Limnospira fusiformis SAG 85.79: one gene and its partners. The protein of the gene in region 1 interacts with the protein of each later gene in a pairwise test. Links are inferred from orthologs where the notes say so. Each region holds a gene or a part of one and is shown on either strand. Other genes may lie near its edges. The genes, in order: ftsZ, rlmN and HFV01_RS26385.

The links.
Region 2: the proteins of ftsZ (region 1) and rlmN interact in binary tests that used the Escherichia coli proteins (3 or more experiments, as listed by UniProt). The link is inferred for Limnospira fusiformis SAG 85.79 from one-to-one orthologs.
Region 3: the proteins of ftsZ (region 1) and HFV01_RS26385 interact in binary tests that used the Escherichia coli proteins (3 or more experiments, as listed by UniProt). The link is inferred for Limnospira fusiformis SAG 85.79 from one-to-one orthologs.

Annotation. Positions count from the first base shown.
Region 1 is NZ_CP051185.1:3,067,433-3,070,553, forward strand. The notes cover bases 128-3,085. They hold ftsZ (cell division protein FtsZ), read left to right. Parts: upstream 128-942; coding sequence 943-2,229; downstream 2,230-3,085. Other genes in these bases: HFV01_RS14385 (cell division protein FtsQ/DivIB), read left to right, coding at 128-671; HFV01_RS14395 (caspase family protein), read left to right, coding at 2,416-3,085. In the rest of the region: more of HFV01_RS14385, read left to right, coding at 1-127; more of HFV01_RS14395, read left to right, coding at 3,086-3,121. UniProt on the Escherichia coli protein: Essential cell division protein that forms a contractile ring structure (Z ring) at the future cell division site. The regulation of the ring assembly controls the timing and the location of cell division.
Region 2 is NZ_CP051185.1:2,718,762-2,721,841, reverse strand. What follows is about bases 1-2,917. They hold rlmN (dual-specificity RNA methyltransferase RlmN), read left to right. Parts: upstream 1-897; coding sequence 898-1,938; downstream 1,939-2,917. Other genes in these bases: HFV01_RS12915 (hypothetical protein), read left to right, coding at 475-873; hslO (Hsp33 family molecular chaperone HslO), read right to left, coding at 1-104.
Region 3 is NZ_CP051185.1:5,679,163-5,682,093, reverse strand. Bases 87-2,854 are described here. They hold HFV01_RS26385 (rod shape-determining protein), read left to right. Parts: upstream 87-849; coding sequence 850-1,860; downstream 1,861-2,854. Outside these bases: stpA (glucosylglycerol 3-phosphatase), read left to right, coding at 1-59. UniProt on the Escherichia coli protein: Forms membrane-associated dynamic filaments that are essential for cell shape determination. Acts by regulating cell wall synthesis and cell elongation, and thus cell shape.

The DNA of each region.
Region 1 (3,121 bases):
CTGAACAGGTCGAGATTAAGGGTAATCAGTTACTTTCTCAGCACAATATTCGCTCACACCTGCCTTTGTCCTATCCTCAATCAGTGTGGCAAATTCAACCTTCAGCTATTCAACAAGCCTTGATCGATAATGCTCCCATATCGGAAGCGATCGTGATTAGGCAGGTATTTCCTCCCCGCCTTACTATAGAAGTGACTGAACGAGAACCTGTGGCGATCGCTCAACCTCCCATAGGAACTACTACCCCAGGAACTGAGGCGATCGTTGGCTGGTTGGATGCTGAAGGTAGTTGGATGCCATTATCAAGTTATACTGAGCTAGAACAAACAGGTCAACTGCCAAATCTGAGAGTAATCGGTAACTTTGAGATGTATCGACCCCATTGGCAGCAGATGTATAGTGATCTGAGTCGCTCCCCGGTTGACATCCATGAAATTGACTGGCAAAATCCAGCTAATATTATTTTAATGACTGAGATCGGCGAGGTGCATATTGGCTCATACAGTACACACTTTTGGGAACAGTTGCAGGTTATCGATCGCATGAGAAAATTGCCGGAACAAGTTGATGTGAGTCAAGTGGACTATATTGATCTCAGAAATCCCAACTCTCCCTTGGTGTTAATGATCTCAGATCAGTCATCACTATCAGAAGCCTCCTTCTCTAAGTGAACCCTTGACTACATCCCTGTATAGTTTAAATCATTATTAAACTAACCAGGACCGGGGAGAGATTCCTAGGGTCAGTATTCAGAGCCGGGAACAGCTTAAACTGGAACCAAAAGGAAAGACTTGACCATCTAGGTGTCACTAACTATCTAAGTCCTACTGTCCTGATAACTGCTATATTAGCGTTTTGGGTTGTTAGCTCAACTTAAACAAACTTAGTTGACTTGGACTTGTTTAAATATTAAAACTGATTCATCTACCCCAAATACTTAAAATGATGCTTGATAAGAGCAATCTGGGATCTACCCCAAATAACAACCAACCTGAAGGAAAAGCCAGCCTGTGGACGGCAGCAGAATCGGCTAACCCCTTTCGCCAAAATAATGAAGGATTAAATAATCATAATAATGATGGTAACGCCGTCCCTAATGAACAGTCCTGGAGTAGTGATATTGTGCCTAGCAACGCTGCCAAAATTAAAGTTATTGGTGTAGGGGGAAGTGGCGGAAATGCCATTAACCGGATGATTGATAGCGAGGTCTCCGGTGTCGAGTTTTGGGCCGTCAATACCGATGCCCAAGCCCTTACTCAGTCTAAAGCATCTAAACGCCTTCAGGTTGGTCAAAAACTGACCAGAGGTTTGGGAGCTGGCGGAAATCCGGCGATCGGTCAAAAAGCCGCTGAAGAGTCCCGGGATGAAATCGCCCAAGCCTTAGACGGTGCCGATTTGGTCTTTATTACCGCTGGTCTAGGTGGCGGCACCGGTACTGGTGGCGCTCCCATTGTCGCCGAAATCGCCAAAGAAGTTGGAGCCTTAACTATTGGCGTAGTTACCCGTCCTTTCACCTTTGAGGGACGGCGACGCATTTCCCAGGCTGACGAGGGAATTGCCGCCCTTCAAACTCGCGTTGATACCCTCATTGTGATTCCTAACAATAAGCTCCTGTCCGTCATTAATGAGCAAACCCCTGTACAGGAAGCCTTCCGCTATGCTGATGATGTATTGCGCCAGGGGGTTCAGGGTATTTCTGATATTATTACCATTCCCGGATTGGTGAATGTGGACTTTGCTGATGTCCGTGCCGTCATGGCTGATGCCGGTTCCGCTTTATTGGGTATTGGTATTGGTTCTGGTAAGTCACGCGCGCGGGAAGCTGCCTTAACTGCTATTTCTTCGCCTTTATTAGAATCCTCCATTGAGGGTGCGCGGGGAGTTGTATTTAATATTACTGGAGGCACAGACCTGACCTTGCATGAGGTCAATGCTGCCGCCGAGACCATTTATGAAGTCGTCGATCCTAATGCTAATATTATTTTTGGGGCCGTCATTGATGAACGGATGCAGGGTGAAGTCAAAATTACCGTCATTGCTACCGGGTTCACCGGTGAATCTAAATCTACTGTTCCCCAATCCGGCAGAGAGGTTCCTTTGTCTCGACCCATAACTTCTATTCCTCAGCAGCGCACTATACCGACTCCTGCTCCTGAGCCACAACCTCAGCCCCAGGAACTTGATATTCCCGATTTTCTCCGTCGTCGCCGTCCGCCTCCTGGTCGGTAGATCATCAAAAATTCCTAAATTCCTATCCCCCCTTAACCCATCTGATTACCGGGTAGAGGGGTTATTTATGGGAATTGGGCGCTGAGGGTCATAGCGTGTTAAGCAATAATTAAATTCTTCGCCACTTTCCGGATCTGAGGTTAGCCTATAGGTATCAGAAGGGCAATTTATAGTTTCCATTAAATTATGTCTAGCACTTATAAAAACGGACACGCTTTAGTAATTGGGGTTGGTCAAGATTTACCCAACACCGTTAATGATGCTGAGGGTTTAGTTGCCATTCTCACCGACCCGTCCAGATGCGCCTATCCACCCGAACAGGTGACATTATTAGTTAATGAAAAAGCCGATCGCTCTCAGGTATTAGAAGCCCTAGATCAACTCGCTAAAACCACCAATTCCGAGTCAACTGTAGTTATCTATTTTTCCGGTCATGGCTATCAAGTCGCCTCACCTACCGGGGAGTTTTATTATCTCATGCCCTATGGCTACAACATTAATAAACTCTATCAAACTGCTATTAGTGGTCAGGAATTTGCCGAAAAACTTAAAGCTATTACCTCCCAAAAACTGTTAATTTTATTGGACTGTTGCCATGCGGGAGGCGTGGGAGAAGCCAAAGCACCAGGACTAGAAATGGCTGCCTCTCCTTTACCGCCTGAAGCCATCAAGTTATTACAAGAAGGTCGAGGAAAAGCCTTGATTGCCTCCTGTAAGGAAGATGAACTCTCATATCTTTATAAACACAAACATAATAGCGAATTTACCATGGCTTTAATGGAAGCCTTTTGTGGTTCTGGGGTGGCTAAAAAAGATGGTTCGGTGAGGGTCGCCGATTTAGCCTTACATACTCGCCAGGTCATCCCCACCCGCACCCAAGACCGACAACACC
Region 2 (3,080 bases), 350 kb from region 1 along the record:
AGTTTATGCCGTTTTCTCGCTTCCTCCGTTAGACGAGTGGTAATTACCCCCACAGCGCGAATACCGCCGTCAGCCGCTGTAGCACGTATAAGTTGATCAGCCATAGTTTTTGGAAAGTTGATGATTGACAATTTACAATTTACAACTTACAATTATCCATAATCCATTATCCATTTAGTTCCCGCCTGCGCCCTATTCCTTGATAGCCGGAGGGGTGAAGCGGGTTTACTCATCATCACAAACAAATAATTAATTTCCCCTAACCCTAGATATCCCTTGTCTTGGGGTCATGGTGCTGGTTTTCCGGTTATGATGCACCGGATAGGCTACCATGGGTGAGGTGCGTCAGTTGGCGAGATGGGCGGTGATGATTGCCATTTTCTGGTTATGACGCACCCTACTAGAACTGCTATAATGGGGAGTGGTTTGTGATCCGACAAGTGCGATCGCTAACTGGTTTGATCATGGTGACTTATGCTGGGTAGTTTTCAAAAAAGCAGTCTAAGGATTGAGGTAGATGCCTCCGAGGCGACTATTCGCGAAAGTCTGTTGTATCCCCACCACGTTCAACAGTGGTTGTGGCCTGTGCAATTTTCATCAGGACTCCCCCAACAGTTTAATGTGGGTCTAAAGTTCACCAGTTCACTGGGTCCGGTGACCATTAAACATTATGTTGATGTGGCTGAGTCTAACTGTTTGCGGTTTCTCCTCAGTGGGGGGATTGATGGCTTTCATGAATGGTATTGGGGAGAGGGTTGGGTACAGTCCCGCTTAGAAGGTGTTTCTGTGTTACCTCTCAATTTAGGACAAACGGTTAATCTCACTCAGTTACGGGGATTTCTGTTAACTAAAAAGCCACAATCAGCCGATTAATTTTTAAGCACAGGGTAGCTATTTATGATCGCAGTTGAACCAGCTTTTAAACCTTTACTGGGGACATCTTTACCTGAACTGACTGATTGGGTTCAGCAACAGGGACAACCAGCTTATCGGGGAAAGCAATTATATCAGTGGATTTATCAGAAAGGGGCTAAATCCCTTGAGGAAATAACTGTGTTTCCCAAACAGTGGCGATCGCAATTAGCCACCATACCCGTTGGTCGTTCAACTATTCATTATCGCGCGGTTGCTAGTGATGGCACGATTAAGTATTTGCTGAAATTATCCGATGGTCAAATTATTGAAACTGTCGGCATTCCTACCCATGACCGCTTAACGGTTTGTGTTTCTTCTCAGGTGGGGTGTCCCATGGCTTGCGATTTTTGCGCGACCGGAAAGGGGGGGTTTTTCCGTAACTTGGAAACCCATGAAATTGTAGATCAAGTTCTCACGGTTCAGGAAGATTTCCAACGCCGTGTCAGCCATATTGTCTTTATGGGTATGGGGGAACCTTTACTTAATACTCAAAATGCGATCGCTGCTATTACCTGCTTAAATAGAGATATTGGTATCGGACAGCGAATGATTACTCTTTCCACCGTAGGCATTCCCAACCGCATCCGCCAATTAGCCGAATATCAGCTACAAATTACCCTGGCTGTTAGTTTACACGCTTCTAATCAAACTCTCCGAGAACAACTGATTCCCAGCGCCAAAACCTATCCCCTAGAATCCCTCATCTCTGAATGTCGAGATTATGTGAAATTGACCGGGCGGCGGGTAAGTTTTGAGTATGTGATGTTATCTGGAGTTAATGATTTACCTAGCCACGCCACCGAATTAGCCAGCCTTATGCGGGGCTTTCAAAGTCATGTTAATCTGATTCCCTATAACCCCATTAATGAGGTGGATTATCAGCGCCCTAGTCCCTCACAAATACAGGATTTTTTCAAGGAATTGGAACAGCGACGGGTAGCAGTCAGCGTTCGCTATTCTCGCGGTTTAGATGCTGATGCCGCCTGCGGTCAACTGCGGGCTTCTCAGACAATTAATAATTAATAATTAATAATTAATAATTAATAATTATCAGTTACCCCTTGGGTTCAAATATCCAGGGGAATGGCTGACAATTCCAAGGCATAAATAGTTTCCCCCTGAAACTGAGAAACCCGCACAAAGTAGGTTCCCCGTTAATAATTAATAATTAATAATTAATAATTAATAATTAACAGTTACCCCTTGGGTTCAAATATCCAGGGGAATGGCTGACAATTCCAAGGCATAAATAGTTTCCCCCTGAAACTGAGAAACCCGCACAAAGTAGGTTCCCCGTTAATAATTAATAATTAATAATTAATAATTAATAATTAACAGTTACCCCTTGGGTTCAAATATCCAGGGGAATGGCTGACAATTCCAAGGCATAAATAGTTTCCCCCTGAAACTGAGAAACCCGCACAAAGTAGGTTCCCCGTTAATAATTAATAATTAATAATTAATAATTAATAATTAACAGTTACCCCTTGGGTTCAAATATCCAGGGGAATGGCTGACAATTCCAAGGCATAAATAGTTTCCCCCTGAAACTGAGAAACCCGCACAAAGTAGGTTCCCCGTTAATAATTAATAATTAATAATTAATAATTAATAATTAATAATTAATAATTAATAATTAATAATTAACAGTTACCCCTTGGGTTCAAATATCCAGGGGAATGGCTGACAATTCCAAGGCATAAATAGTTTCCCCCTGAAACTGAGAAACTCGCACAAAGTAGGTTCCCCGTTAATAATTAATAATTAATAATTAATAATTAATAATTATCAGTTACCCCTTGGGTTCAAATATCCAGGGGAATGGCTGACAATTCCAAGGCATAAATAGTTTCCCCCTGAAACTGAGAAACTCGCACAAAGTAGGTTCCCCGTTAATAATTAATAATTAATAATTAATAATTAATAATTAACAGTTACCCCTTGGGTTCAAATATCCAGGGGAATGGCTGACAATTTCAAGGCATAAATAGTTTCCCCCTGAAACTGAGAAACTCGCACAAAGTAGGTTCCCCGTTAATAATTAATAATTAATAATTAATAATTAATAATTAACAGTTACCCCTTGGGTTCAAATATCCAGGGGAATGGCTGACAATTCCAAGGCATAAATAGTTTCCCCCTGAAACTGAGAAACTCGCACAAAG
Region 3 (2,931 bases), 2.6 Mb from region 1 along the record:
AAGGACATCTCCAATATATTGACTTTTTCCAAAAAGTCGCCCAAGGTAGATCCAATTAATAGATCAGCCGCATCAACCGTTAACCTGTCCCGTTTCCACATCCAAACAGCTTATAATTCTCCCCAATAATCATCGCCAACCCGGGGGAACGCTCATTGGCTTTCACCTATCCTAACTTGGGAAGTTGACTCCTTAATTCATTGACTGGGAAGCCTTGAGGATAAGTCGCTGATTGCTTTCCGTTTTGAGACTTGAACCTGGGATGGCGTGCTATTCCAGAAAAAAGTTACTGAAGGCCTTATCTAAATGCTTCAAAGACTCTTGTTGGTGTAGCCTTCCCAGGGAAAGGACTGGACTGGCTACCTCAGTCAACCAGGGGAGTTCTTTCTGTGAAGTGGGCAGTTGGTTAGCGGATGATTTGGTATAAGATAGTCCTGAAACCTTGCCTTGTCTACCGAACCCTTACATTAGGGCTGACCAAGTTAACGGATATGTATAGCAGCACGTAGTCAAGTCTTCACAAAAGACTAGACTCTGAGACCAAAACATACTACAATCCACATCGGTTCACGAGGATTGACTCAAACCAGAAAACTGGTTATAACTTCCAGTAAAATTTGGTGTTTGAGAAAAAAAATATGGCAAACTGCTAGGGGGTCATCTTAGCAACCGCTTTCTCGTATTCCAATCAACCGAGTTAGGCAGTGCTGTTGGTGCATAGTCTAAACTACAGCCTCTGGCAGGTTGTATCCTATCAACATAGCCAAGATAGCCTTGAACAAAGAATTAATTAAATTGGGGACGTAAACACCAGTGGGCTTTTTTAATCGCTTTTCCTTATCACGGGACATGGGCATAGACCTAGGAACCGCCAACACCCTCATTTATGTATCAGGAAAGGGAATAGTTCTGCAAAAACCATCCGTAGTTGCCATTAACCAAGACGACAAAACACCATTAGCAGTAGGAGAATCGGCCAAAAAAATGTTAGGTCGCACCCCTAAAAACGTCCGTGTTGTGCGTCCTCTGCGTAATGGGGTGGTTGCAGATGTAGAAGCAGCAGAACAGATGCTGAGACTATTTATCCGGGAAGTTAATGACGGAAAAAAACCTCTTTTTGCTCCTCGGATTATAATTGGCGTTCCCAGTGGTGTGACTGGGTTAGAACGACGGGCCGTAATTGAAGCCGCAACCCAAGCCGGAGCCGGAGATGTCAAACTGCTGGATCAATCGATCGCTGCAGCTATTGGCGCTGGTCTTCCCGTGGTAGACCCCACAGGAAATATGATTGTTGATATTGGTGGCGGAACCACAGAAGTAGCTGTACTCAGCTTAGAAGGAAACGTCCTGAGTGAGTCCCTCAGAGTCGCCGGGGATGACCTAAACGAGGCGATCATCCAATATATGAAAAAAGTCCATAATTTAGTAATCGGGGATCAAACCGCCGAAGAGATTAAAATAAATCTAGGTTCAGCTTATCCTATTGATGGCGAAGAACAATCTATTATGGAAGTTAGGGGGATTCATTTGCTCTCAGGATTACCTAGGACTGTGACCATTAAAGCCGCAGAAATCCGCGAGAGTATGCTAGAACCACTATCAGACATTATTACAGCCATTAAACGCACCCTAGAGCGAACCCCCCCAGAACTAGCGGCCGATATTATAGATCGAGGAATTATGTTAACCGGGGGAGGAGCTTTGATGAGAGGCTTAGATGCTCTGATTAGTCACGAAACTGGTATTGTCACCCATGTGGCTACAGATCCCCTTTCCTGTGTAGTATTGGGAACTGGACGGGTACTAGAGAATATGGAACAGTTTGAACGGGTATTTACACGGCAACTGCAAAATCCGTAGCTGTTTTGTTGAATGATTTTTGTAGGCTGCTGCGGAGCCAGAATTTAATCCAAGATTTGCTTAAAATCTTAGGACAATAAGGTACAATACCCCAAAAGATTCGCAACTCAATAATGAATATACGGTCAAACCCCAGACCATGCCAAATTTCCCTGACGACATACTCATAAAGTCGGATTCATGGTACAATCAAATCATGCCTTACAAAGCTTTCCGAACCAAACTAAAACTCAATGACCGTCAAGCCACCTTGATGGCCAAACACGCGGGGTATGCTCGATTTGTGTTCAATTGGGGATTACACTTATGGATGTCAGCTTATGAAGAGGGACTCAAGCCTAACGTCAACTCCATCAAAAAGGTTTTTACTCATTATGTAAAACCTCAATATCCTTGGATGTCTGAATTGTCTTCTAAAGTTGATCAATATGCCTTCATTAATCTAGGGGATGCCTTTAAGCGCTTCTTCAAGGGAATAAGCAGTTATCCTAAATTTAAGAAGAAAGGCCACCATGATAGTTTTACGCTTGACAATTCTGGAAAGCCATTCAATCTGTCAGGAACTCGCCATAAGCTGCCTTTTGTGGGCTGGGTTTCTACATTTGAGGCTCTACCCGAAAGTTGGGTTAAGAAAGTCACCCTAACGCGCCAAGCAGGGGACTGGTATATGAGCTTTTTTGTAGAAATCACGCCAGAAATTACACCGAAATATCGAGAGAGAATCGGGGTAGACCTAGGAATTAACAATTGGGCGACTTGCTCCGATGGGACCCAATTCTCTAATCCCAAGGCTTATAAAGCAGCCACCAAAAAACTAGCCAGATTACAACGTCATTTAAGTCGCAAAGTCAAAGGCTCGAAAAATTGGGCCAAATGTCTCTTAAAAGTTCAAAAGCTACATCAAAGAGTAGCAAACATTCGGCGGGACACCATTCATAAAATCACTACTTTTTTGGCTAAGAACCACAGCCAAGTAGTCATTGAAGATTTGAATGTGTCAGGTATGCTGAAAAATCATGGTTTGGCGGGTTCTATCGCTGATGCTTCATTTTATGAGTTCCGTCGGCAACT